DNA from 4 places in the Streptomyces vastus genome. Region 4 is predicted to be linked to each of the others. Evidence: riboswitches for the same ligand, from Rfam matches in the RefSeq annotation. Region 4 holds a riboswitch; each other region holds the start of a gene.
What was found. A riboswitch is a leader RNA that binds a small molecule or an ion and turns the genes downstream of it on or off. The one in region 4 is predicted to bind cobalamin.
Positions count from the first base shown of each region.

Region 1: another riboswitch for cobalamin. It lies ahead of ABD357_RS15175 (CbtB domain-containing protein); the one in region 4 lies ahead of ABD357_RS24645 (cobalamin biosynthesis protein).
Region 2: another riboswitch for cobalamin. It lies ahead of ABD357_RS11750 (ribonucleoside-diphosphate reductase subunit alpha); the one in region 4 lies ahead of ABD357_RS24645 (cobalamin biosynthesis protein).
Region 3: another riboswitch for cobalamin. It lies ahead of metE (5-methyltetrahydropteroyltriglutamate--homocysteine S-methyltransferase); the one in region 4 lies ahead of ABD357_RS24645 (cobalamin biosynthesis protein).

Region 1 is NZ_BAAASJ010000031.1:166,784-173,746, forward strand. Features, by position in the region: gene ABD357_RS15140 (PadR family transcriptional regulator) at 1-201, shown strand, start outside; gene ABD357_RS15145 (hypothetical protein) at 202-768, opposite strand; gene ABD357_RS15150 (PTS-dependent dihydroxyacetone kinase phosphotransferase subunit DhaM) at 1,069-1,479, opposite strand; gene dhaL (dihydroxyacetone kinase subunit DhaL) at 1,472-2,071, opposite strand; gene dhaK (dihydroxyacetone kinase subunit DhaK) at 2,152-3,144, opposite strand; gene ABD357_RS15165 (four-helix bundle copper-binding protein) at 3,317-3,688, shown strand; gene ABD357_RS15170 (histidine phosphatase family protein) at 3,749-4,318, opposite strand; cobalamin riboswitch at 4,429-4,591, shown strand; gene ABD357_RS15175 (CbtB domain-containing protein) at 4,629-4,862, shown strand; gene ABD357_RS15180 (CbtA family protein) at 4,888-5,652, shown strand; gene ABD357_RS15185 (acyl-CoA dehydrogenase family protein) at 5,828-6,963, shown strand, end outside.
Region 2 is NZ_BAAASJ010000026.1:20,175-27,137, reverse strand. Features, by position in the region: gene mctP (monocarboxylate uptake permease MctP) at 1-313, shown strand, start outside; gene ABD357_RS11760 (nucleoside hydrolase) at 582-1,571, shown strand; gene ABD357_RS11755 (GNAT family N-acetyltransferase) at 1,645-2,151, shown strand; cobalamin riboswitch at 2,241-2,381, shown strand; gene ABD357_RS11750 (ribonucleoside-diphosphate reductase subunit alpha) at 2,526-4,934, shown strand; gene ABD357_RS11745 (ribonucleotide-diphosphate reductase subunit beta) at 4,997-5,953, shown strand; gene ABD357_RS11740 (hypothetical protein) at 5,866-6,102, opposite strand; gene ABD357_RS11735 (helix-turn-helix domain-containing protein) at 6,197-6,963, shown strand, end outside.
Region 3 is NZ_BAAASJ010000125.1:346,695-353,657, reverse strand. Features, by position in the region: gene ABD357_RS43955 (PepSY-associated TM helix domain-containing protein) at 1-651, shown strand, start outside; gene metE (5-methyltetrahydropteroyltriglutamate--homocysteine S-methyltransferase) at 767-3,076, opposite strand; cobalamin riboswitch at 3,219-3,449, opposite strand; gene ABD357_RS43945 (ArsR/SmtB family transcription factor) at 3,572-4,138, shown strand; gene ABD357_RS43940 (MFS transporter) at 4,135-5,358, shown strand; gene ABD357_RS43935 (pirin family protein) at 5,428-6,393, shown strand; gene lanKC (class III lanthionine synthetase LanKC) at 6,878-6,963, shown strand, end outside.
Region 4 is NZ_BAAASJ010000059.1:57,311-64,273, reverse strand. Features, by position in the region: gene cobN (cobaltochelatase subunit CobN) at 1-1,445, opposite strand, end outside; gene ABD357_RS24650 (cobyric acid synthase) at 1,442-3,040, opposite strand; gene ABD357_RS24645 (cobalamin biosynthesis protein) at 3,037-4,008, opposite strand; cobalamin riboswitch at 4,134-4,277, opposite strand; gene ABD357_RS24640 (hypothetical protein) at 4,371-4,592, opposite strand; gene ABD357_RS24635 (inorganic phosphate transporter) at 4,605-5,822, opposite strand; gene ABD357_RS24630 (lysozyme) at 6,029-6,808, opposite strand.

The DNA.
Region 1 (6,963 bases), on a different contig from region 4:
CAGCAGTTGGCGGACTACGAGGAGATCCAGCAGCGGGACTTCCCGCCCGGCAGACAGACGCCCCAGGAACGGCTCCAGCACCTCATCCTGCGCGCCGGGATCGACCTGGAGACGTTCTGGACCCGCTGGCTGACGGATGCGCTGGAGGAGTTCGGGCGACTGCCCGCGCAGGACCCGGCTTCCCGGGACTCGACGGTGTGATCAGAGCCGGTTGGGCTTCGCGCGGCGGCGCAGGACCCAGGCTGTCGCCCCGACGCCCGTCGCCACCAGGACCCCGCCCGCCGTGTAGGTGACGGTGCTGTAGTCCTTCGCGCTGCCGCCCGTACCGCCCATGACTCCGCGCGTCGTCGTCGCCGTCGGCGAGGGCGTCCGCGTCGGAGACGGCGATGGGGTGGCCGTCGCGGAGATCGTGGGGCTTGTGCCCGTGGACACGGTGATGGACTGGGTGCCCGCCGTCGTGCCGTTCTCGCAGACCACGATGACGGTGTACGTGCCCGCGCTGACGCCCGACCACGAGGCGCTCTGGGTGCCGGTGCCAGAAAGCGCCACCTGGCGTCCCTGAGCGAAGTTCGTCTGGCCGCTGGACAGCAGCGAGGCGTCGCCGCCGCTCGGGCACGAGGTGGTGTTGACCTGGACCGTGGACCCACTGGAGGTCACGGTGATCTGGGTGTTCACCGCGGCGGCGGGCCCGGCAGTGAGGGCCAGTGGCAGCGCGGCGGTGGCCGCCACGGTCAGACCGGCGCGGACGAACGTCTGAGTAGTACGCATTGGACTGCCCTCCGGCGGCACGGTTGGCGGTACATCCCATGCGCCGCCGAGGGTTGGGAAACGCCCGTGCTGCCCTGGGACGAGCCAACGTGCCCTTCACGGCCTCCGCACGCGGGGCGGGCCCGGTCAGGTGACAGAGTCCTCCGTACGGCGCACCGGGACCGCGCGCCACGCCATGTCACCGGACTGGCGGCCCGATCCAACCGCATGCCCTCACCAGCGCCCGGCCGCCCCCGTGGTCACCGTCCGCTCCGCCGAGAAGCCGGCCGGCCCCCCGATCACGGCTGTGCCGTGGCCGGGTCACACCTTTCGGTACGTGTACGCCTCCGCAGCCGCCGCTTCCACCGCCGCGAGGTCCGCTCCCGACGATGCGGTGACGACCGCGGCGACCGCGCCCTCGACGAAGGGGGCGTCCACGAGGCGGGTGTGGGCCGGGAGTTCGTCACCTTCGGCGAGGAGCGTCTTCACGGTGAGGACCGCGCTGCCGAGGTCGGTGAGGACCGCGACACCGGCGCCGCGGTCCACGGAGGCCGCCGCGGCGGAGATCAGCTCGGCGCTGGTGCCGAGGCCGCCGCCCTCGACCCCGCCTGCCGGAGCCACCGGCGCGGTCGTGCCACCGCCCGCGAGCCCTGCCGCCAGGTCGGCGACCGAGGCGGCCACCGCGGCGCTGTGCGACACGAGCACGATCCCCACCAGCTTCTCGTCACTCACCGGCCGCCTCCTCGAGAGCCGCGATCAGCAGGGCGGAGGAGGTGGCACCGGGATCCTGGTGCCCGATGCTCCGCTCACCCAGATAACTCGCTCTGCCCTTGCGGGCCTGCAAGGGCGTGGTGGCCAGGGCACCCTCCTCGGCGGCGGCCCGCGCTGCCGCGAAGGAATCTCCGAGCGCGTCGACCGCGGGCACCAGCGCGTCGATCATGGTCTTGTCGCCGGGCGCCGCCCCGCCGAGCTGCATCACCGCGTCCACCCCGGTGCGCAACGCGTCCGTGAGCTGCTCCTCGCTGACCTCCTCCGCGTCCCCGAGCGCCTTCCCGGTACGGCGCAGCAGCGTGCCGTACAGCGGACCCGACGCACCGCCCACCGTCGAGATCAGCTGACGCCCGGCGAGCATGAGGACGGCACCCGGCGTGCCCGGCGCCTCCTTCTCCAGCGTGGCCGTCACGGCCGTGAAGCCGCGCTGCAGATTGCTGCCATGGTCGGCGTCGCCAATCGGCGAATCGAGGGCGGTGAGCCGCGCCGCCTCGCGGTCGACGGACGCGGCGGTTGCCGTCATCCAACGGCGGAAGAAGTCGGCGTCGAGCACAGGATCTCCTCGCATGGTGCTTGCGTAGTCGTAGTGCTGGTCTGGGTGCTTGCCTGGCAAGGGAGTTGACCGGTCTCAGGTCAGATGCCCCAGCGCAGGCCCGCCGTACGCACCGGAGCGTCCCACAGCCGCAGCAGCTCCTCGTCGACCTGACACAGCGTCACCGAGGCTCCTGCCATGTCGAGCGAGGTGACGTAGTTGCCGACGAGTGTGCGCGCCACGGCGACGCCACGCTCGGTCAGCACGCGCTGCACCTCCGCGTTGAAGCCGTACAGCTCCAGAAGCGGCGTCGCACCCATGCCGTTGACCAGGACCAGCACCGGATTCCTGGGGCTCAGGTCCTCCAGGATCGCGTTCACCGAGAAGTCGGCGATCTCCCGCGACGTCATCATCGCGCGCCGCTCACGGCCGGGCTCGCCATGGATGCCGACGCCCAACTCCAGCTCACCGGACGGGAGATCGAAGGTGGGGCTGCCCTTTGCCGGAGTGGTGCAGGCGCTCAGGGCGACACCGAAGCTGCGGGAACTCTCGTTGACCTGACGGGCAACCGCCTCGACCCGCTCCAGCGACTGGCCCTCCTGCGCCGCGGCGCCCGCGATCTTCTCCACGAACAGCGTCGCGCCGGTGCCGCGCCGCCCCGCCGTGTAGAGGCTGTCGGTCACCGCCACGTCGTCGTTGACGAGCACCTTCGCCACCTGGATGCCCTCGTCCTCGGCGAGCTCCGCCGCCATGTCGAAGTTCAGTACGTCCCCGGTGTAGTTCTTCACGATGAACAGCACTCCGGCGCCGCTGTCCACGGCGGCGGCCGCGCGCACCATCTGGTCCGGCACCGGGCTGGTGAACACCTCGCCCGGACAGGCCGCCGACAGCATCCCCGGACCCACGAACCCGCCGTGCAGCGGCTCGTGCCCCGAACCTCCACCGGAGACGAGGCCCACCTGCCCGGCGACCGGAGCGTCCCGCCGTACGATCACCCGGTTCTCGACATCCACGGTCAGCTCGGGATGCGCGGCGGCCATGCCCCGCAGCGCGTCCGCGACAACCGTCTCCGCGACGTTGATGAGCATCTTCATTCCGTACCTCCGGGTGAGGTGAGCAGCCGTGGCCGCGTCCTGGATCTCTCAAGGCCTGCGGGTCAAGTATCGATCGCCGAGTGCGGTTGGGCACGGGTGGGAACGGCAGATCTCGTGCCCGCTTGGTGACGCCATCGGGTTTGGCGAGGCGGCGTACGGCTACCCGGACAGCGTGGCAGCGACAGATCAGCAGGAACTCGTCCGATTCCTCGAGGACCGGTTCGCCTGTGCGCAGGCGTGTACCGACTGCGCGCGGGTGTGTGCGCTGCGCGCGAGTCTGGCCGATCTCGACGGTCCCGAAGACCAGCAGCAGCTGCGGCGCAAGAGCATCATGTGCGCGGAGGTCTGCGACGCGACCTGCCGCGTGCTCGCCGAACAGACCTGGCAGGACGAGGCCGCAACGCGCGCCCAGGTCGAGTGGTGCCGCGCCGTCTGCCTGGAGACCGCGCATGTCTTCGACCGGAACCCCGACGCCGAGGAGGGCGCGCTGGCTTGCCGGGACTGTGCGCGCGCCTGCACGGACTTCCTCGCCCTGCTGAGGTGACGAGTTTGCTGGAGTGACGGCCGGCCCGCGGTGACGGGCCGCCGCCTGCCCCTCCGACTGTCAGCCGCCGAGCGTCCGGCCCACCCGTACGTTCCAGCGTCCGGCCCGCCCGCTGAGCTCCGTCGCGGTGAGCGGCGGTACGTCGATCCGCCAGAACGCCGCCTCCGGGGCGCCGAGCGCCCGTACCACCGCGGCCCGTACGATCTCCGGCTCGACGACGGCGAGGGTCCGGCCCTCGAACTGCCCAGCCACATCGAGCCACTTGGCGACCCGGTCGCACAACCCGCGTACGGATTCACCGCCGTGCGGTGCGTACGACGGATCCGCCAGCCAGCGTGCGACCGCCTCCGGTTCCCCGGCGCTCACCTCGGCCAGGCTCGCGCCGCGCCAGCGGCCGACGTCCAGTCCCGCCAACCCGGGCTCGTCCGCGGCGTCGAGACCGAGCGCGGCGGCCGTCTCGCGACAGCGCACGCCGGGGGAGACCAGGGCCCGGTCCACAGCGGGCAACGAACCCTCGGCCGCCTCCGCGAGCCGCAGCCCGGCGGCATCGAGGGAGCATCCGTCGTCGAAACGCGCCTCCCGCAAGGCAGCACTGATCGCTGGTGAGATCAACATCACTCGGCTGGTCATCGGCCCACTCTCGTACTCAAACGCCCGCTCAAAGCCCTTGCCCGCACCGGGAATTGGCGCGTGACCAGGGCAACGGCGCACGCTCCGGCACCGCGTGCGCCCTTGGCCGCCTCCCCGCTTCGCGATACGGTCTCGTCGATATTGACGACGGTTCGACGGAAGCCGGTGAGAATCCGGCACGGTCGCGCCACTGTAAGCCCGTACTGACCGCCACCCGCCAGGGGCGGTTCAGGCCGGGTAAGTCAGACCCGTGGCCGTCGTCCTGTGCACCACCAAGACGGGACGCGAGTTCCCCAGGAGGTCCTGCCACATGGCGCAGTCCATCGCTCAGCCGAGCGCAACCAACCCCGCCGCACCGGCCGCCGTGCCGGCCAAGCTGCCGATCGGCGCGATCGCCCCCTGGGCGGTCTTCTTCGGCATCCTGATGCTGGTCCTGCTCTACTTCGTCGGCGCCGAGCAGGGAGCCACCTCCCTGCTCTCCGGTGAAGGCGTGCACGAGTGGGTGCACGACGCCCGCCATCTGCTCGGCTTCCCCTGCCACTGACGGCGACGAGGAAGCGTACGAGCACATGGACTCAGCAACCGTCAGAAACCTCCTGGTGCGTGGCATGCTCGCGGGACTCGCCGCGGGCCTGCTCGCCCTGGTCGTCGCCTACTTCCTCGGCGAACCACGCGTCGACGAGGCCATCGCCTTCGAGGAGGCACACGCCCACGAGCACGGCGGCGAGGAACTCGTCAGCCGCACCATGCAGTCCACCGCAGGCCTGAGCACCGGCGTCCTCGTCTACGGCGTCGCGTTCGGCGGCATCGCCGCCCTCGCGTACTGCTTCGCACTCGGCAGGATCGGCCGCTTCGGGCCGCGTGCGAGCGCGCTGCTGCTGTCGACCGCGGGCCTGCTCGCCGTCTACGTCGTGCCGTTCCTGAAGTACCCCGCCAACCCGCCGGCCGTCGGCAACCCCGACACCCTCAACCAGCGGACCACGCTGTACTTCCTGATGGTCGTGCTCAGCGTGCTGCTGGCCGTCGGCACGGTAATCCTCGGCAAGCGCCTCGCGCCACGCCTGGGCAACTGGAACGCCACCCTCTCCGCGGGAGCCTTCTTCGTCCTCGTCGTCGGTCTGGCTTACGCGCTCCTGCCGTCCTTCAACAACGTCCCCGAGGGCTTCCCCGGCACCCTGCTGTGGCAGTACCGGCTGGCCGCCCTCGCGATCCAGGTGACGCTGTGGACGGCGTACGGCCTGCTATTCGGGTACCTCGCGGAGCGCATACTGGCTCCGCGTACGGCTGCCGCCCGGCGGGGGAGCGCCACACAGGCAACTCCCGTACCGCAGTGAGCAGTTGAGTCAAGAGATGGGCCCCCGGACAACCGGGGGCCTTTCCTTGTGCCATCCACTGTCACCCACTCCTGCGTGTTCCCAATTTCTGGAACACGTTCTACGGTGTGCGCCGTCAGGATCGGGCGGCCGGAGCAGCAGGCCAGTGGGAGCCCCGTGGGAGCCAGGAGGCGCCGTGCATCTCGAATACACGCCGGAGCAGCAGGAGTTGCGCACCGAACTGCGCGCCTACTTCACCGAGTTGGTACCGGAGGACGTGCACGCCCGGTACGCCGACCCGGCCGCGCAGAAGCGGTTCTACCGCGAGACCATCCGCCGGCTCGGCTCCGACGGCTGGCTCGGGGTGGGCTGGCCGAAGGAGTACGGCGGGCGCGGGCTGAGCCCGATGGAACAGTTCATCTTCTTCGACGAGGCGGCCCAGGCGGGCGTACCCCTGCCGCTGATGGCGCTGAACACGGTCGGACCGACGATCATGCAGTTCGGCACCGAGGAGCAGAAGGCGTACTTCCTGCCGAAGATCCTCTCCGGCGAGATCGACTTCGCGATCGGCTACAGCGAGCCCGACGCGGGCACGGACCTGGCCGCGCTCAAGACCAGGGCTGTACGGGAAGGTGACGATTACGTCGTCAACGGCCAGAAGATCTGGACGACGAACGGTGACACGGCGGACTGGGTGTGGCTGGCCGTCCGTACCGACCCCGACGCACCCCCGCACAAGGGCATCACCATGCTCCTCGTCCCGACCTCCGACCCCGGCTACTCCTGCACCCTCATCAACACCCTCGCCTCGCACGACACCACCGCGAGCTACTACGAGAACATCCGCGTCCCCGTCTCGCGCCGCGTCGGCGAGGAGAACAAGGGCTGGCGGCTGATCACCAACCAGCTCAACCACGAACGCGTCACCCTCGCCGCCCACGGCACCATGGCCATCCGCGCCCTGCACGACGTGCAGCGCTGGGCCATGGAGACCAAACTCGCCGACGGCCGCCGCGTCGTCGACCTGCCCTGGGTGCGCCGCCGCCTCGCCCAGACCCACACCAAGCTGGACGCGATGAAACTCCTCAACTGGCAGATGGTGAACGCCGTCCAGGAGGGCACCCTCACCCCGCAGGACGCCTCCGCCGTGAAGGTGTACGGCTCCGAGGCGCGCCGGGACGCGTACGCCTGGCTCATGGAGATCGTCGCCGCGGCCGGAGCCCTGAAGGAGGGCTCGGCGGGCGCGGTGCTCCACGGGGAGCTGGAGCGCGGCTACCGCTCGGCCGTGATCTTCACCTTCGGCGGCGGGAACAACGAGATCCAGCGCGAAAT
Region 2 (6,963 bases), on a different contig from region 4:
GCTGCTCGCCGGCTGGGCGGTCGGCATGGTCTACGGCACGGTCGCCGCATACGGGGTCGCCTCCCCGACCCAGAAGCACTTCGGTGGCTCCAACGCGGAGATTCCTGGGCTCGGAGAGATGGGCTACATCGGCCTGACGGCGTTCGTACTGAACGTGGTGGTGACGGTGATCCTGACCTTCGTGCTGAGGGCGACGAAGGCGCCCGACGGCATCGACGAGACGGCTCCCGGTGACTACACGGCGGATGCGGGTGACGCGGGAGTGCAGGTGGAGTTGCCGCCGGCTACGGCTACGGCTGGGGCGGGGCACTAGGGGGCCGGGGCGGGGGGAGTGTTTCGCCCCCGCCGCCCCTACCCGTCCCATCCCGGGGCCGGCCCCGCACCCCGCTGGGGGCTGCGCCCCCAGACCCCCATCGGCCTGAACGGCCTCGTCCTCAAACGCCGGACGGGCTGAAAATCAGCCCGTCCGGCGTTTGAGGACCGGGGGTCCGGGGGCGGAGCCCCTGGGGGACGGGAACGGGTAGGGGCGGCGGGGGCGGAGCCCCCTGGCGGCACGACCGCCCGCGGCTACGCTGGTCAGCGTGACCCTTCGTTCACCGATCGTCCTCGACAGCGACCCCGGCATAGACGACGCCCTGGCCCTGCAGTACCTCCTCGGTACGGGGCTGTGGGACCTGAAGGCCTACACCTCCGTGGGAGGCAACCTCCCCGCCGAGCAGACCTACCTCAACGCCCGCGCCCTGACCCGGGCAATGCGCATCGACGCCGACGTACCCGTGCACCGCGGCACGGGCCGCCCCCTGACCCGCCTCCCGTACACGTCCGCGTCCGCCTTCCACGGCAAGGCGGGCCTCGGCAACGAGACGCTGCCCGACTCCACGGCCGCCCACCTGCCGGAGTCCTCGGCGCAGGCCCTCCTCCGGCTCTCCCGGGATTACGAGGGCGAGCTCACCGTGTGCGCCACGGGCCCGCTCACGAACGTGGCGATCGCACTCCTGGAGGACCCGGCGTTCGCCCACCGCGTCAAGAAGCTCGTGTTCATGGGCGGCGCCGCGCAGGTGCCCGGGAACGTCACCCCGGTCGCCGAGTTCAACATCTGGGCCGACCCGGACGCCGCCGAGGTGGTCATGTCCTCCGGCATCCCGTTCACGATGGTCGACCTGGACGCCTCGCTCCGCTGGCTCTTCCGGCCCGCCGACCTCGCCGCCGTGGAAGCGGCGGGCGCGGGCACGGCGCTGGCGGCCCGCCTGCTGCGGGTCTACATGGACGCCTACCGCCGCCACGGCGGGGGCGACGCCTGCCCGCTGCACGATCCGCTCGCGGTGGGCGTGTGCGCGGACGAGTCGTTCATCACCGTCGCGGAGGGCGCGGTCATCGTCGAGTCCGCGAGCGAACTGACCCGCGGCAAGACCGTGTTCATCCCCTCAGCCGCACAGCAGGTCTACTACGCAGACTCCCCCGTCCTCACCTCCCGCAGGGCCGTCACGGGCCGCGTCGCCCTCGGCCCGGGACCCCGTGACTTCGTGAAGGACTTCGTGGCTACGCTGCCGCAATGGCCAGGGGTGGGCTGAGGCCCCCGTGCTGAGATCCAGTACGGGGAAAACCGCAGGGCCGTTGTCGTACACCTGATGCACACTGCACCGCATGGACATCGCGATCAGGCGGGCAGCCCCGGAGGAGTACGAGACCCTCGGTGAGATCACCGCACAGGCCTATCTCGGGGACGGCCTGCTCGACTTCGGAGAAAGCGACGAGTACCTGGGCGAGCTGCGAGACGTCGGCAAGCGGGCCGCCGCGGCCGTGGTGCTGGTCGCCGTCGAGCACGACCGCGTGCTGGGCGGCGTGACGTTCGTACCCTCCGGCGGACCGATGGCCGACATCGCGGAACCCGGTGAGGCCGAGATACGGATGCTCGCCGTCGCCCCGGAGGCCCGCGGCCGGGGTGTCGGAGAGGCGCTCGTACGCGCCTGCACAGATCGCGCACGGGCCACCGAAGGCTGCGTACGCATCGTCCTGTCGACGCAGCGCACCATGCACTCAGCCCATCGCATCTACGAACGTCTCGGCTTCACCCGCACTCCGGAACGCGACTGGAACCCGATCCCGCACCTCGACGACATCAGACTGCTGACCTACGAGTTGGAGCTGTAGAGGCCGTCACTGTTCACGCGGCTCTTCAGCCTGAGCCCACCACGCAACACAACATGTGGGGTGCGCTTCCCAAGCCCAACACAAGATGTATGCTCATGCTCGCTGTCGCCGCAGGGGAATCCGGTGCGAATCCGGAACTGTCCCGCAACGGTGTACTTGTGCATGTCCGTCCTCGGGACGGGGCGTGCGCGAGCGTCAGTCCGAGGACCTGCCGACAGCGCGCCCAGGCCGATCCGGCCCGGGCGACCATGACGTCCGGGCCTCGCGGAGTGGGCCGGTGGACGCGGCGTCCCGCTGCCGCAGAGCGCGTACGCCCGTGTACCCCGAACCACCCTCTCCCCGCAGGCCCCTTACCGAGCGAGGGAGAGCCCCACGTGACCATCGCGCCGGCCGATCCGGTCTCAGCGAAAGCGACACAGGACCAGCAGGACAGGGCCGAGGCCGAGACCGACACACCAGGGACCGCGTTGCTGCGGACCCTGACCGACCTCACCGCCGATCTCCCCGACACCGACCCCGGCCGGGTCGCTGCCGCTGCGCTGCGCGGCCGGTCCGCCCATGCGGACGGGGCGGAGCTGCGCGAGCTGGCCACCGAGGCGGCCGCGGGCCTGATCTCCGAGGACCCCGCCTATTCGAAGCTGGCCGCCCGGCTGCTGAACATCAGCATCGCGGCCGAGGCCGCCTCGCAGGACGTGCGGTCATTCTCCGAGTCGGTCGCGGCAGGGCACCGCGAGGGCCTGATCGCCGACCGCACAGCCGAGTTCGCACGGATCCATGCGGCTCGCCTCGACAGCCTCATCGACCCCGAAGGCAACGACCGCTTCGGGTACTTCGGGCTGCGTACGCTCCACAGCCGGTACCTGTTGCGACACCCGATCACCCGGTACGTCATCGAAACGCCCCAGCACTTTTTGCTGCGCGTGGCGAGCGGACTGGCCGATGACGACACCACCCGTTCCGTGGACGAAGTCGCCGCGCTCTACCGGCTGATGAGCCGCCTCGACTACCTGCCCTCCTCCCCCACCCTGTTCAACTCCGGTACGCGGCACCCCCAGATGTCGTCCTGCTACCTCCTCGACTCCCCGAAGGACGAGCTGGACTCCATCTACGAGCGCTACCACCAGGTCGCCCGGCTCTCGAAGCACGCGGGCGGCATCGGCGTCGCGTACTCCCGGATCCGTTCCCGCGGTGCGCTGATCCGCGGTACGAACGGGCACTCCAACGGCATCGTGCCGTTCCTGAAGACCCTCGACGCCTCGGTCGCCGCCGTGAACCAGGGTGGCCGGCGCAAGGGTGCCGCGGCCGTCTACCTGGAGACCTGGCACTCCGACATCGAGGAGTTCCTGGAGCTGCGCGACAACACCGGCGAGGACGCCCGCCGCACCCACAACCTCAACCTCGCGCACTGGATCCCGGACGAGTTCATGCGCCGGGTCGACGAGGACGGCGCGTGGTCCCTCTTCTCTCCCTCCGACGTGCCCGAGCTGGTCGACCTGTGGGGTGAGGAGTTCGACGCGGCCTACCGCAAGGCGGAGGCGGACGGTCTCGCCAAGAAGACCGTCCCGGCCCGTGATCTGTACGGCCGCATGATGCGCACCCTCGCCCAGACCGGCAACGGCTGGATGACCTTCAAGGACACCGCCAACCGCACCGCCAACCAGACCGCGCTGCCGGGCCACACGGTCCACTCCTCCAACCTCTGCACGGAGATCCTGGAGGTGACGGACGACGGGGAGACCGCGGTCTGCAACCTGGGGTCCGTCAATTTGGGTTCCTTTGTCGACACATCGACCGGTGATATCGACTGGGAACGGCTCGACGCCACCGTCCGTACCGCCGTCGCCTTCCTCGACCGCGTCGTCGACATCAACTTCTACCCGACCGAACAGGCGGGCCGGTCGAACGCGAAGTGGCGGCCGGTGGGCCTCGGCGCGATGGGGCTCCAGGACGTCTTCTTCAAGCTGCGCCTGCCCTTCGACTCACCGGAAGCAAAGCAGCTCTCCACGAAGATCGCCGAGCGCATCATGCTCGCCGCGTACGAGGCCTCCGCCGACCTCGCCGAACGCAGCGGCCCGCTTCCGGCCTGGGAGAAGACCCGTACGGCCCGGGGCGTTCTGCACCCCGACCACTACGACGTCGAACTCACCTGGCCCGAGCGCTGGTCGGCCCTCCGGCAGCGCATCGCCGCCACCGGCCTGCGCAACTCCCTCCTCCTCGCCATCGCGCCCACCGCCACGATCGCCTCCATCGCCGGCGTCTACGAGTGCATCGAGCCGCAGGTTTCCAACCTCTTCAAGCGCGAGACCCTGTCGGGCGAGTTCCTCCAGGTCAACTCGTACCTGGTCAACGAGCTGAAGGAGCTGGGCGTCTGGGACGCACGCACCCGCGAGGCGCTGCGCGACGCGAACGGCTCGGTGCAGGACTTCGCCTGGATCCCCGAGGACGTACGACGGCTCTACCGCACGGCGTGGGAGATCCCGCAGCGCGGCCTGATCGACATGGCCGCCGCCCGCACCCCGTTCCTGGACCAGTCCCAGTCCGTGAACCTCTTCATGGAGACACCGACCATCGGCAAGCTCTCCTCGATGTACGCGTACGCCTGGAAGTCGGGCCTGAAGACGACGTACTACCTGCGCTCCCGCCCGGCGACCCGCATCGCCCGCGCGGCCGGTTCCTCCGCGGCCGCGGCTGCCCCCATCCCCGTACAGCAGGCCCCCGGCCCCGACGCCGACACCGTTGCCTGCTCCCTGGAAAACCCCGAGTCCTGCGAGGCCTGCCAGTGACGACCAGCACCGACAGAACCCAGAATCTCCTCGACCCGGGCTTCGAGCTGACCCTGCGCCCCATGCGCTATCCCGACTTCTACGAGCGCTACCGGGACGCGATCAAGAACACCTGGACCGTGGAGGAGGTCGACCTCCACTCGGACGTGACAGACCTCGCGAAATTGTCCCCCGGCGAGCAGCACCTCATCGGCCGCCTGGTCGCGTTCTTCGCGACCGGCGACTCGATCGTCGCGAACAACCTGGTGCTCACGCTCTACAAGCACATCAACTCCCCCGAGGCGCGGCTCTATTTGAGCCGTCAGCTCTTCGAGGAGGCCGTGCACGTCCAGTTCTACTTGACGCTGCTCGACACCTATCTCCCCGACCCGGAGGACCGCGCCGCCGCGTTCGACGCGGTCGAGAACATCCCGTCCATCCGCGAGAAGGCCGCGTTCTGCTTCAAGTGGATGGACTCGGTTGAGCAGATCGACCGGCTGGAGTCCCAGGCCGACCGCCGCCGTTTCCTGCTCAATCTCATCTGCTTCGCCGCATGCATCGAAGGGCTCTTCTTCTACGGTGCCTTCGCATACGTCTACTGGTTCCGCAACCGCGGCCTGCTGCACGGCCTGGCCACCGGCACCAACTGGGTGTTCCGAGACGAAACGATGCACATGAGCTTCGCCTTCGACGTGGTCGACACCGTCCGCAAGGAGGAACCGGAGCTCTTCGACGACGCGCTTCGGCAGCAGGTCACCGACATGCTCCGGGAGGCCGTCGAGGCCGAGCTGCTGTTCGCGCGCGACCTGTGCGGTGACGGTCTCCCGGGCATGAACACCGACTCGATGCGGCAGTACCTGGAGTGCGTGGCCGACCAGCGGCTGACGCGGCTCGGCTTCGCTCCGGTGTACGGCTCCGAAAACCCCTTCTCCTTCATGGAGTTGCAGGGCGTTCAGGAGCTGACCAACTTCTTCGAGCGGCGGTCTTCGGCGTACCAGATGGCGGTGGAGGGCACCGTCGACTTCGACGAGGACTTCTGATCCCCGGCTGAAGCCTGCTCGGCCTCCCTGAGCTGACGGTCGATGCGCCGGTCGCGCACGACTCCGATGACGGCGGGGAGGACGAGCAGGGCCAGGATCCCGAGGACGGTGACCATTCCGATGAGTGCTTCCATGCGTGTCGTATCCATGGACACCACTGTCGCGCCGATTGCTCCTTACCGTCAGTGGCAGGACTGCCGCACACCCTCGATTTCCTGCCAACGCTTCAGACATACTGGCAGCATGCTCAACAACGTGGCCGCGGTCCTGCTCGACGGTGTGCATCCCTTTGAACTCGGTGTCGTCTGCGAGGTGTTCGGCCTCGACCGCAGCGACGAGGGCCTGCCCGTGTACGACTTCGCGGTCGTCTCGGCGGAGGGCCCGTCGCTGCGCACCCATGTCCCCGGGTTCACGGTCTCCACTCCGTACGGGCTCGACCGGCTCGAAGAGGCCGACCTGATCGCCGTACCGGCCGGAAGCGACTTCATCGGTCGCGAGTACCCGCCCGGGCTGCTCGACTCCCTGCGCCGGGCCACAGGCCGCGGGGCGCGCGTGCTCAGCGTCTGCTCCGGCGTCTTCGTGCTCGGCGCGGCCGGGCTGCTCGACGGGCGGCGCTGCACGGTGCACTGGCGGCACGCGCACGAGCTCTCTCACCGCTATCCGCGGGCGACCGTCGAACCCGATGTGCTGTACGTCGACGAGGACCCGGTGATCACCTCGGCCGGCACCGCCGCCGGTATCGACGCCTGTCTGCACATCGTCCGAAAGGAGCAGGGGCCGGAGGTGGCCAACAAGATCGCCCGGCGGATGGTCGTGCCGCCGCACCGTGACGGCGGGCAGGCCCAGTTCGTGGAGCGCCCGCTGCCGTTGTCCCGGTGCGACACGGTCGGCGCGGTACTGGTGTGGATGGAGCGTCACCTCGACGAGGAGATGACCGTCGAGCAGCTCGCCGCCCGTGCGCACATGTCCCCGCGCACCTTTGCGCGCCGTTTCCAGCAGGAGACCGGCAC
Region 3 (6,963 bases), on a different contig from region 4:
TTGCGCACATCCCTCAACCAGGCCACCCCGGCGGTGTCGGCGTCGTCGGGCGGCGAGCACGCCGAGCACGGGTCCGCCTCCGCCGAGTCGGGAGCCGACCACGGCGTCGGCCTCGACAAGGTCCTGGCCGCCGGCCGCGCCGAGGGCCTGGGCGACCCGGTGGAGATCGTGCCGCCGGCCGACCCCTCGTCTGCGTACGTGGTACAGCAGGTCCAGCGCAGCTGGCCCACCAAGCAGGACGCGGTCGCCGTGAACCCGACGAACGGCCAGGTCATGGATGTGGTGCGGTTCGCCGACTACCCGGTGCTTGCGAAGCTGAGCCGCTGGGGCATCGACGCGCACACCGGCGTCCTGTTCGGCATCGTCAACCAGATCGCACTGATGGGCCTCGCGCTCTGCCTGATCCTGCTGATCCTGTGGGGCTACCGCATGTGGTGGCAACGCGGCCGCACCTCCGCCTTCGGCCGCCCGATCCCACGCGGCGCCTGGCAACAGGTCCCGCCGTACGTCCTCGTCCCCCTGATGGCGACCGTCGCCGTGGTTGGCTACTTCGTCCCCCTCCTCGGCATCCCCCTGGCGGCCTTCATCGCCGTGGACGTGGTCCTGGGCGAGATCGCCTATCGGCGGGGAAAGCGGACGTACGCGCGGTAGTTGTGGCGAAGAATCCGGCCGTCGCCGAAGAAGGGCATGAGGAAGACAAGTCGCGCTGCCTGTTTGCTCGGGTGCTCGGGCCGGGTCCCGTCAGCCGGGACCCGGCCCGCTGTTCTCAGCGCGGAAGTCCGTCGCGTACGCGCCGTGCCGCCGCCGTCATCCGTTCCAACGTCGGCCCGGCCTCGGCCCAACTCCGGGTCTTCAGGCCGCAGTCGGGATTGATCCACAGTCGCTCTGCCGGTACGGCGAGCAGCGCCCGGTCGATCAGATCGGTCAGTTCCCGCTCTTCCGGGACACGGGGCGCGTGGATGTCGTACACGCCAGGTCCGACCGCCTGCGCATAGCCGGCCGCGGCGAGTTCGTCCGCGATCTGCATCCTCGAGCGGGCCGCCTCCAGGCTGATCACATCGGCGTCCAAATCCTCGACGGCGCCCAGGATTTCACCGAACTCCGCGTAACACATGTGCGTATGGACCTGGGTGTCCGCGCGTACGGCTGAGGTGGCCAGCCGGAACGCCTCGGTGGCCCAGGCCAGATACGCGGGCCGGGTGGCCTGGCGCAGCGGGAGCGCCTCGCGCAGCGCGGGTTCGTCGACCTGTACGACGGCGGTTCCGGCGGCCTCCAGGTCGGCCACCTCGTCGCGCAGCGCCAGCGCCACCTGGCGCGCGGTGTGGGCGAGCGGCTGGTCGTCGCGTACGAAGGACCAGGCCAGCAGCGTGACCGGCCCGGTGAGCATGCCTTTGACGGGGCGCTCGGTCAGCGACTGCGCGTACGCGGTCCACGCCACCGTCATCGGCGCGGGACGCGAGACGTCACCGGCCAGGATCGGCGGCCGCACGTAACGGGTGCCGTACGACTGGACCCAGCCGTGCCGCGTGGCGAGGTATCCGGTGAGCTGTTCGGCGAAGTACTGCACCATGTCGTTGCGTTCGGGTTCGCCGTGTACGAGGACGTCGAGCCCGGCCTTCTCCTGGAAGGCGATCGTGTCGTGGATCTCGGCGCGGATACGCTCCTCGTACGCCGCCTCGTTGATCCGTCCGGCCCTCAAGTCGGCCCGAGCCAGGCGCAGTTCGCGGGTCTGCGGGAATGAGCCGATGGACGTGGTGGGCAGCGGGGGCAGTTGGAGCCGGGCCTGCTGGGCGGCCGACCGTTCGGCGAACGGCTTGGACCGCCGGGCGTCCTCGGGTGTGACCGCCGCGCAGCGGGCCCGTACGGCGGGATCGCGGGTGAGCGAGGAGGCGGCACGGGAGGCCAACGCGGCGCGGTTGGCGGCGAGTTGAGGAGCGATGGATCCCTCGGTGAGACCGCGCGCCAGTGTCACCACCTCTGCCGTCTTCTGCCGCGCGAAGGCCAGCCAGCGGGCCACCTGCGGATCGAGGTCACGCTCGACCGCGACGTCGAGCGGTACGTGCAGCAGTGAGCAGGAAGGCGCCACATCCACCCGCTCGGCGAGCCCGAGGAGCGTGGCCAGGGTGGCCAGTGACCGCTCCAGGTCATTGATCCATACGTTGCGGCCGTCGACCACGCCCGCGACGAGCCGCTTGCCGGGCAGCCCGCCCACCGACGCGAGCGCGTCCAGGTTCGCGGCGGCCGGCCCGGTGGAGTCCATCGCCAGCCCCTCGACGGCGGACCGGGCGAGCACGGGCAGCGCCTCGCCCAGCCGGTCGAAATACGAGGCGACGAGCAGCTGCGGCCGGTCGGTGAGCGAGGTGAGATCGCGGTACGCGCGGGCCGTGGCGTTCAGGACGGCGGGGGACAGGTCCTGCACCAGCGCGGGCTCGTCCAGCTGTATCCAACTCGCGCCCGCCGCACGGAGATCGGCGAGCAGCTCGGCGTACACGGGAAGCAACCGGTCCAGGAGTGTGAGCGGCTGGAAGTCGGCCGGGGCGCCGGGCGCGGGCTTCGACAGGAGCAGGAAGGTGATCGGGCCGACAAGTACGGGCCGCGCGGTGTGGCCGAGTGCAACAGCCTCGCGCAGTTGGCCGACCGGCACGCGCGCGTCGGCCGTGAAGACCGTGTCGGGGCCCAACTCCGGTACGAGGTAGTGGTAGTTGGTGTCGAACCACTTGGTCATCTCCAGCGGCGCCACAGTGTCGGCACCGCGTGCCATGGCGAAGTAGCCGTCGAGCGGGTCCGCGTCGAAGGCGAGGCGATGGCGGGCGGGGACGGCACCCGTCATGACGACGGCATCGAGCACGTGGTCGTACAACGAGAAGTCCCCGGTGGGCACTTCGGAGATTCCGGCGTCGGCGAGCCATCGCCAGGCGTCGCGGCGCAAGTCGGCCGCGGTCGTGCGCAGCTGGTCGTCGGTGACTCGGCCGGCCCAGTAGCCCTCGATGGCTTTCTTCAGCTCACGGGACGGGCCCTGCCGGGGCCAGCCGTGCACGGTGGCACGGACCTGTGGGGTGGGGGAGGGGCCGGTCACGTTACTCTGCCCTTCGCGAGTCGCGGTGAGGATCCCGGGACGTCCGACGCGAAGGAACGGCAGATCGGCGAAGCCTGGTCACACGCTGCCCGCCTGCTCCGCCGGCCCTCCCACGAGGCCGCCGAGATCGCCGTACGCACCGGTGGCGCACGGGCAGTTGGCAGGTCTTCGGACTCGCGAGCTCGCCGTGCCCTCCGTACGAGGACACGACACCTACTGGCCGTCGCTTCCCGGATCCGTCGGGCGGATCCAGTGCGTATGACGACGTTCGTTCCCACTCACCGCTGCGGGGCAGTCCCGGATTCCCACCGGGTTCCCTCTTACGACGCCTCCCGCCTGGCGGACGGGGCGAACCAGCTGCTCGGACATCGTACGCACACAACGCGAGTGGAACGCGAGTCAGTTGTTGATGCAGCGTTGATGAAGAGACGCTCGCGAAGAAATGTTCGCGAACAAATCTTCCGGAAGGGTTGTTCGCGTTCTACGCTGCGCGTCATGGCGGACGACGGCACGACCGACATCACCCTCGACACGGCCGCGCTGCGCGTGCTCGCGCACCCCACGCGGCTCGCGTTGCTGAACCGGCTGCGACAGCAAGGACCCGCCACCGTGCGTCAGTTGGCCGCGCACTTCGAGCTGGACTCCGGCGCGGCCAGCTACCACCTGCGGCGGCTCGCGGCGGGCGGGCTGATCGAGGAGGACACGGAGCGGGGAACGAAGCGGGACCGGTGGTGGCGGGCCTTGCACCGGATCTCCGTGCACGATCCGGCCACGGCACCGGACTCCGCAGACAGCCGTGCGTACGCGCAGGCCTTGGCCCTGACTGACGGGGAGACCTTGCGCAGGGTGGCCGCCGAGGTTGTGCCGGTCATGCCCGACGAATGGTTCGGCGTCAGCGGCTTCATGAGCTACATGCTGCGTATGACACCCGGTGAACTTGACGCGATGAAGGGTGAGTTGTTGCGGGTGGTCGAGAGCTACCGGGAGCGCGAGCCCGCAGACGGGGCCGAACGAGTAGCCGTACAGCTGCAGTTGTTCCCGCTGCTCGCCGACGAGGCATGACTGCGCGGCCCGCCTTCCGCGACCCGAACGTCCTGCGCTGGCTGGGCGCCTACACCACGTCGGTCACCGGTGACGTCGCGTACTTCCTGATCCTTTCCTGGACCGCCATCCGCGCCGCCGGTCCCGCACAGGTCGGCGCCGTTCTCGCCGTCGGAGCAATACCCCGCGCCGTCCTCATGCTCGGCGGCGGCGTACTCGCCGACCGCTTCGGCCCACGCCGCGTTCTCCTTGCCAGCGACGTCGTACGGTGCGCGGCGGTACTGGGCGCCGCCGCGCTGACCGGGATCGACGGCCCTCGACTGTGGCCGCTGTACGTCGTGGCTCTGCTCTTCGGCGTCGTCGACGCGGTCTTCCTGCCGGCGGTGGGTGCCCTCCCACCAAGGCTCACGGAACAAGACCAGCTGGCCCGAGTGCAGGGGATGCGAGTGCTGGCGGTGCGCTTCAGCAACGCGATCGGGCCGCTGATCGCGTCCTTCCTGCTGGCGGCTCAGGGGGCAGCAGGCGCGTTCGCTTTGGTGGGGGTGCTGTTCGGGGTGTCGGTGGGGTTGCTGCGGGCGGTGCGGGTCGGGCCGGTGGAGGCAGCGGGGCGGGCGGGGACCGGCGAATGCGCGCCGCGCGGACGCCTGTTGGGCGAGCTGCGGGACGGCCTTCGGCACCTGCGTGGGCATCGGCGGCTGCGTCGTCTCGTCTGGGTCATCGGGCTCGGCGAGATGTGCTTCAGCGGGCCGCTCTTCGCCGGGCTCGTGCTGCTTGCTGACGAACGGGGCTGGGGCACTGCCGCGCTCGGCTGGATTCTGTCCGCATTCAGTGTCGGCGGAGCCGTGAGTGCGCTGACGATGGTGGTCGCGCGCCACGTGGCCGGAGCTGGGGCCGTACTGGCGGGATCGTTGCTCGCGACCGCCGTAGTGGTCACGGCGTTGGGCCGGATCGGCTCACCCGGAAGCGCCATCGCGCTGGGTGGGCTGCTCGGTGCCCTCAGTGGTGTCGCGATGGTGCTCGGCAATGCCCTGCTGCAAAAGGAGGCCGAGCCCCGGTACCTAGGGCGCCTCACCTCGGTGACGACGCTGTGCACGCTGGGGCTCAGCCCTCTTCTCTACCCGCTCACTGGCCTCGTCGCCGCGGCCTGGGGCGCCGCGACCTGCTTCGCGGCGTGCGGAGCGATCTGCGCACTCGCGGCGGCGGCCGCACTCACGGCATCCCTGCGCGGCGCACGCCTTTGAGCCGTGTGCCCCTTGACGGGCGGGCCGATGGCATGACGGAAAGTCGCCCACAGGGCTAGGTTGAGGGCCATGAGCAATCTTGATCGCGAGGCAGTTCCCGCTCTCTGCGGTGGCCGGGGTTTCGTGGTGGCCGAGCCGGTGCGTGAGCTCCTCAGCCCGCGCAAGGTCAAGCTCGGCGAGTCCAGTGAAGTTCGGCGGCTGCTGCCCAACCTGGGGCGACGGATGGTCGGCGCCTGGTGCTTTGTCGATCACTACGGCCCCGACGACATCGCCGACGAGCCCGGTATGCAGGTGCCGCCGCATCCGCACACGGGCCTGCAGACCGTCAGCTGGCTGCACGAGGGCGAGGTGCTGCACCGCGACTCCACCGGCAGTCTTCAGACGATCCGCCCGCGCGAACTCGGCCTGATGACGTCCGGGCGGGCCATCAGTCACTCCGAGGAGAGCCCGCGCTCGCACGCCCGCTTCCTGCACGGCGCGCAACTGTGGGTGGCTCTGCCCGACACCCACCGCCACACCGACCCGCTCTTCGAGCACCACGCCGAACTGCCCGTCGTCACCGCCCCAGGCCTCAGAGCCACGATGATCCTCGGCGCGGTCGACGGCGCCGCCTCACCCGGCACGACGTACACCCCGATCGTCGGCGCCGACCTCGCGCTCGACCACGGCACCGACGTACGCCTCCCGCTGGAACCGGACTTCGAGTACGCCGTCCTGTCCATGTCCGGCGAGGCCCACGTGGACGGCGTACCGCTGCTGCCCGGCTCCATGCTCTACCTCGGCTGCGGCCGCTCCGAACTGCCCCTGCGCGCCGAGTCGGACGCGGGCCTGATGCTCCTCGGCGGCGAGCCCTTCGAGGAGGAGCTGATCATGTGGTGGAACTTCATCGGGCGGACGCAGGACGAGATCGAGGCGGCTCGGAAGGACTGGATGGAGGGCTCCCGCTTCGGTGAGGTCAAGGGCTACGACGGGGCGCCCCTGCGTGCTCCGGAACTGCCGCCGGTGCCGCTGAAACCACGAGGTCGGGTGCGCTGACCTGGGATGATGTGTCCTGGGTGTATCACCGGCAGATGCCTTCTCCGTCCCCCTCGGTAGACCTGGCCGAGGGGGACGGACACGTCTGGGCACGGTTGGTCCCGGGGGGCTTCGCGACTTGCGCGCGGTGACCGCCCGAGGACCACTGCCACGGACCCCGGCTTTTCCAGGACGCCGACCGGCGCCCGACCTGAGGGCCTGCAGCCGTGAGCGAACCTGTCCGGGGCACCACACTTGTGGTGCGCCACGGGGGTAGACGGCGGTGACGACGGAGCCATGCCGCTGGTGGCGCGACCATCAGAACGAGTTGGGGCCGCAAGGTACTCGCAGCCGAGCAGCGGACCGTGGTGGTCGTCCACGCCTTTCGCGCCGTGACAGGGATGTCTCCCGAGTGCTGCGTTTGTCATGGGCGACCGATGACAGGCGTGACTGTACGAGGCCGCATCCCCGCCGGAGTCTGGTGATGACCCAGCAGAGGAGACACATGGAGAAGCGATACGAGGTCTTCTGTCTCGCCGATGACCACTTCTACGAGACACCGAACCGGCTCTTCGGCGGCGTCGACGGCAC
Region 4 (6,963 bases):
GGCATGTCCGGGTCGTGGTAGATCGCGATCGGGTTCTCGCCGAAGCCACGGGGCGGCTGGATCATGACCACGACGTTCCCGAACTGGAGGGAGGCCAGCACGATGTCGTCCCCGTCGACGTACAACGAACCCGGCGGCTCCCCCCACGCCTCCAGCATCCCGTCCCGCAGTCCGGGGTCGAGCTTGTCGAACCAGGCCTGGTAGTCGGCGAGCGGTACGCGCGCGGGTGCGGCGGCCAGTTGATCCTCCGTCAGCCACTCGACGTCGTGACCGCCGGCCTCGATGAGCCGGTGGATCAACTCGTCGCCGTTGTCCGGGTATCCGCTCACCCCGTATCCGGCGTCCCGCAAGGCATCCAGCACCCGCACCGCCGATGCGGGGGTGTCCAGCCCTACCGCGTTCCCGACCCGCGAGTGCTTCGTCGGGTAGGCGGTGAAGACGAGCGCGAGCCTCTTCTCGTCGTTCGGCTTGTGCTTCAACTGCGCGTGCCGTACGGCGATTCCGGCCACCCGCCCGGCCCGCTCCGGATCGGCGACGTACACCGGAACGTCGTCAGGGCCTTGCTCCTTGAAGGAGAACGGGACCGTGACGATCCGTCCGTCGAACTCCGGGATCGCGACCTGCATCGCCGCGTCCATGGGGGAGAGGGCGGCATCGGAGTCATCCCATGTCTGCTTCGACGACGTGAGGCAAAGCCCTTGCAGTACAGGGATGTTGAGGTCGGCCAGCGCTCCGATGTCCCAGGCCTCCTCGTCACCGCCGGCCGAGGCCTGCGAGGCGTGCGTGCCGCCGGCCGCGAGCACGGTGGCGACCAGCGCGTCGGCCCGCCCGAGGATCTCGTACAGGCCGGCGTCGGCTCCGCGCAGCGAACCGCAGTACACGGGAAGGGCGTTGGCGCCGCGCGCCTCGATCGCGTCGCACAGGGTGTCCACGAAAGCGGTGTTGCCGGACAGCTCGTGGGCCCGGTAGAAGAGCACGCCGACGGTCGGGCGGCCGTCGACGTACGGACGCTCACCGTGGACGCCGTACTCGGCCATCTTCTGCGGTTCTTCGAAGCCTTCGCCGGTGAGCAGCACGGTGTCGGAGAGGAAGCGGGCCAGCTCGGCGAGGTTCCCGGGGCCGCCCTCGACGAGGTACCGCAGCGCCTCCGCCACGACACCGGCCGGCGCCGACGACTCCGCCATCAACTCCGCGTCGGGAACGGCCTCTCCGCCGAGCAGTACCGTCGGGATCCCGGACGCCTTCAACGCCGCGAGCCCGTCCTCCCAGGCGCGTTTGCCACCCAGCAGGCGTACGACGGCGATGTCCGCGCCCTCGATCAGCGCGGGCAGTTCCTCCGCCACATCCACCCGGGTCGGATTGCCGATCCGGTACGAGGCGCCGGAAGCGGCCCGGGCCGCCAGCAGGTCCGTATCGGCGGTCGACAACAACAGCACTGTGCTCATGCGGGCGCTCCCGGTGGAATGAAGGGCAGTCCTGAGGGCGCGCCCGACTCGATGAGCCGCCACAGCGCGTCCGTGTCCGCGTGGTTCTCGATCAGATCGCCGAGCCGGTCCAGCTGTTCCTCGCGCAGCGCGGCGAACGACGTGTCGGCGGCCGGTACGAAACGGCGGCCCGCGGCGGCCGCCACCTCGCGCAGGAAGGCCCGCCGGAAACCGTCCGACTCGAGCGAGCCGTGCCAGTGCGTCCCCCAGACCTCGCCGACCCGGCAGCCGTCCAAGCTGTGTCCATTGTCATCAGAGATGAACGCGGTTCCGCCGGTGACTTCGGCTACGCCGTGATGGATCTCGTACCCCTCGACGTACTCGCCGAGGGCCTCGCCGACGGGCCGTGTGAGGGTCTTCTCCCGCGCGAACCGCACGCGTACGGGAAGGAGTCCGAGTCCGTCGACATGGCCCGCGCGCGACTCGACCTCGTCCTCGATGTGCTCGCCGAGCGCCTGGAAACCGCCGCAGATCCCGAGGACGGGCCGCCCTTCAGCGGCTCTGCGCATCAGCGCATCCGCGAGTCCGCGCTCCCGCAGCCACTCCAGGGCCCTGACCGTCCCCCGGGTGCCGGGCACGACGACCAGGTCCGCGTCGGCCAGCTCCTCCGCCCGGTCCACGAACCTCACCACGACGCCCGGTTCGGCGGCGAGCGCGTCCACGTCGGTGAAGTTGGACATCAGGGGGATCGCGCAGACGGCGACCCGCAGGACCTCCTCCCCGACGGGCGGAGCGACCACGGACTCGCGCACCGCGCCCCGCAGCGACACCGCCATCCCGTCCTCCTCGTCGATGCCGAGGCCGTGCTGGAAGGGGAGTACGCCGTATGTGGAGCGGCCGGTGAGGTCGTGGAGCATGTCCAGGCCCGGCTCCAGCAGCGACACATCGCCGCGGAACTTGTTGACCAGAAACCCGGCGACGAGCGCCTGGTCCTCGCGGGACAGCAGAGCGATCGTCCCGAAGAACGACGCGAAGACCCCGCCACGGTCGATGTCACCCACCACCAGCACGGGAAGCCGGGCGTTCCTGGCGATCCCCATGTTCACGATGTCCGTCCGCCGCAGATTGATCTCGGCGGGACTGCCCGCCCCCTCACAGATCACCGCGTCATACGTGCCCCGCAACTCGGCCAGGCACTCCAGCACGGTCCCGAGGAGCTGCTCCTGCCTGCCCCCGTGCAGCATTTTCCCGGGGGACACAGCGCCTGACAGCGGCTCCGCCGCGGGCCCAGACCCCCCGAAGAACCCGCGCGCGCTCAACTCGCCCACCGGTTTGCCCATCAGCACGACCTGGCTGCTGCGGTCGCTGCCCGGCTTCAGCAGTACGGGGTTCATGAGCGCCGTCGGCTCGACGCGTGCGGCCTGTGCCTGCATGGCCTGCGCGCGCCCGATCTCGGCGCCCTCGCGCGTGACGAACGAATTGAGGGACATGTTCTGCGCCTTGAAGGGCGCGACCTTGACACCCTGGCGCACCAGCCACCGGCAGATCCCCGCGGTGACGACGCTCTTGCCGGCGTCGGAGGTGGTCCCTGCGACAAGCAGCCCGCCGCCGCTCATGACGTACGCCCCTTTGCGCTCAGCCGCCCGTTGAGAAGCCGTGTCGTGAGGAGCCTTCCGGCCACGCACAGACCGAGGGCCAGTCCGCCCACCCGCTGCGAGAGGCGTACGGCCCGCTCGATGTCGTCGACCTGGACGGCCCGTCCGTCGCCGTTGAGTACCGGCCGGTGCTCAACTCGCCCGCCGTACGAGAGCCTTCCGCCAAGGCGCACGCCCAACGCCCCCGCGAACGAGGCCTCGACGGGCCCGGCGTTGGGGCTCGGATGCTTGGCGGCGTCGGACCGCCAGGCGCGTACGGCACCGCGGAGATCGCTGCCCGCGACGGTCGCGAGCACGGCGGTCAGCCGGGAGCCCGGCCATCCCGCCACGTCGTCGAGCCGCGCCGAAGCCCAGCCGTACCGCCGGTACTTGGGCGATTTGTGCCCGACCATGGCGTCCAGCGTGTTGACGGCCCGGAAACCGACGAGCCCCGGCACACCTGCCACGGCGCCCCACACCAGTGCGCCGACCACGGCGTCGGAGGTGTTCTCGGCGACGGACTCGACGACGGCCCGGGCGATCCCGTCGGCGTCCAGCGCCTGCGGGTCCCTTCCGCACAGGTGCGGCAGCCGCTCCCGGGCCGCTTCGAGGTCCCCGGCCGCGAGTGCCTCGCCGACGGCCCGTGCCTCGCGGCCGAGCGAAGTCCCGCCGACCACGGCCCAGGTGGCGGTGGCGGTCAGTGCGACGGAGGCGGTACGGGAGGTACGTACGGACGTGGCGGCGAGGGCCGCGAGGGATACGGCACCGCCTGCGCATACGGCGGTGTGCAGCGCGCCCCACCCACGGTGGTCCTGCCACAACACCCGCTCCACGGCGCCCGCGGCCCGCCCGAACGCGGCGACCGGATGCCCACGGCGCGGATCGCCGAGGAGCAGGTCACCGAGGAGGCCGGCGGCGGCGCCGTACGCGAAAACGCGATCGGCACGCATGGGGTCAGCCTGTCGCTACGTCAGGCAGAACCCTTTGGGTCCTTGAAACCCTCGTACTCGGCAAACTGATCCGCAACAGGCAGCCGCACATGGCGATATGTCCTCACTCAGGGTGTCCGCGCCCTGGTTCGACGAGACCGACGGCGAGAGTTCCTGGCTCCCGGGAAACTGCTTCCCCGGTGACAGTGGCGGGACCGCGCCGGACTCACACCGGCTTCCTCTTCTGCCGCCGTACTTGGCTCGGGCAGTCCACCACGCCCGCGAACCGCCGTCAACTTGCCGCTGACCTGCGAAGGGAGAGTGTGCTAAGGCCCACACGGGCGGGTGGGGTGCTGGACGTCGAAGGGTGGGGTGCGGGGACGTCAGGCCACGATCAGGTAGATGCCGTACGCGACCGCCGCCGTGCACGCCGTGAAGCAGGCGTACGCGCCGGTGGTCGCGAGGAGCGCGGAGTTGCCGTGGGCGGACGCCGACTCACGCCGGGAGAGGCCGGCGATGCCGAGGGTGAACAGGCCCACGAGGGCGACGGTGACGATGAGGCTGACTCCGAAGACGGAGCCGAGGGCTGCCCAGTCGATGTGCATGGTGTGGATTCCTCAGACCGTGGCGGTGCGGGTGGCGGGCTCGGCGTCCGGCTCTTCGACGGTGCCCGTCGGGGGCGGGGTGACGGCGGCGATGGCCGTGGTCACCACGTCGGGGGTCTCCTCTGCGCCGTCGCCCTCGTTGACGTTCGTGTGGTCGACCACCTCGCGGCGGGAGACGACCCAGATCGCGGCGCTGGACGCGATCAGGAAGACGGCGACGAACGCGGTGCCCCAGGTGCCGAAGGAGGTCACGTACTCCGCGATCGCGGCGGCCAGGGCCGCGGCCGGCAGTGTCAGGCCCCAGGCGACGAACATCCGGGTGGCGGTGGACCAGCGGACCACACCGCCCTTGCGGCCGAGGCCCGCGCCCATCACCGAGCCGGAGACCGAGTGCGTGGTGGACAGGGAGAAGCCGAGGTGCGAGGAGGCCAGGATGACCGTGGCCGCGCTGGTCTGGGCGGCGAAGCCCTGCTGCGGCTGGAGGTCGGTGAGGCCCTTGCCCATCGTCCGGATGATGCGCCAGCCGCCGAGGTAGGTGCCGAGTGCGATCGCGAGACCGGCGGAGAGGATGACCCAGACCGGCGGGTCGGAGTCGGGGGCGATGGCGCCGCCGGTGACCAGGGCGAGGGTGATGATGCCCATGGTCTTCTGCGCGTCGTTCGTGCCGTGGGCCAGCGAGACGAGCCCCGCGGAGGCGATCTGACCTGTGCGGTAGCCCTTCTTGGCGGCTTCGCCGTTCGCGTTCCTGCCGAGCCGGTACGTCAGCCGGGAGGCGAGCATCGCGGCGAGGCCCGCGACCAGCGGGGCAGCGATCGCCGGGATCAGCACCTTGGTGACGAGGACGCCGCCGTGCACCGCGCCGACGCCGGCCGAGGCGATGGTGGCGCCGATCAGGCCGCCCATGAGGGCGTGCGAGGAGCTGGACGGCAGGCCTACGAGCCAGGTCAGCAGGTTCCAGAGGATGGCGCCGACGAGCGCGGCGAAGATCACCTCGGGTTGGATGCCGGACTCGTCGACCAGGCCCTTGGAGATGGTGTTGGCGACCTCGATCGAGAGGAAGGCGCCGACGAGATTGAGTACGGCGGACATGGCCACCGCGGCCTTGGGCCGCATCGCGCCGGTCGAGATGGTGGTGGCCATCGCGTTGGCGGTGTCGTGGAAACCGTTCGTGAAATCGAACGCGAGGGCGGTGACCACCACTATCGCGAGGATCAGCGAGAAGTTCTCCATTTACCTGGTCTTCTATTGGACGTCAGCGGCTCGTGGACCGTAAGCAACCTGGATGAACGGAAGATGAACTCAGCAGGACCGTGAGGTGTATCAAGAGATGTATTAAAATGAGGCGCCGCCCCTCCCGTGGTACCGGAGGGGCGGCGGGGGAGTCGAACTCAAGCGGAGGATCGGGCTCCGTCGGCCCTTGCTTCCAGCTCTTGCTTCTAGCCCTTCGCGAACTTCTTGAGCCGGCTCATGGACCCGTTGAAGAGATTCTGGTCACCCGGCAGGCTCCCGCCGTTGTCGTACTGCCAGAACGTCCACGTCCTCCAGCTCGCAGGCAGCGCCCCTGCCGACGAGCTGTAGCGGGCCAGCCAGAGTGCGTGGTTCGAGGCGAACGCGGAGCTGTTGCCCGTGCAGTTCTTCCACCAGTGCGTGGTGGTGTAGATCACCGGGCGGCGGCCGGTCTGCCGCTTCACCTCGTTGCTGAACGACTTGATCCAGCCGACCATCTTGGCCTTGCTCAAGCCATAGCACTTCTTCTTGCCGTACGGGTTGTACTCGATGTCGAGCGCGGGCGGCAGCGTCCAGCCGTCCGCCCGCCAGCCGCCTCCGTTGCGTACGAAGTACGCCGCCTGTGTCCTGCCGGACGACTTGTGCGGCAGCGCGAAGTGGTACGCCCCGCGGACCAGGCCCGCGTTGCGCGCGCCGTGGTACTGCTGGCCGTAATAGGGGTTGCGGTAGGTGTGGGACTCGGTTGCCTTCACATAGACGAACTTGGCGCCTTTGCTCTTCGCCTTCGACCAGTTGACGTTCTTCTGGTGCGAGGAGACGTCGTGCCCCTTGGGTTTGGCTGCCGCCGAGACCGGAACCTCGACGAGAGCGGTGGAGCCGATGGTCAGCGTCGCCACGGAGAGCAGGGCGAAACGGGCCCGGCGACTGCCGGACAGTTGGCGACTGCGAGACGGTCGGCGACTTCGGGACGGTTTGCGATCACGGGCCATCTTTCCCCCCGGAATGGCGGCGTGCACGACAAATCTCCGCGAGGTTATTGGAAGATCCGTGAAACTCCGTCGGCCGTCGGCCAATTGATCCGGTCGGGCGTTCTGTTCGTATATGCGACCTTTCGGAGGTGCGCGTTCCGCCCTAAAGTGCCCTG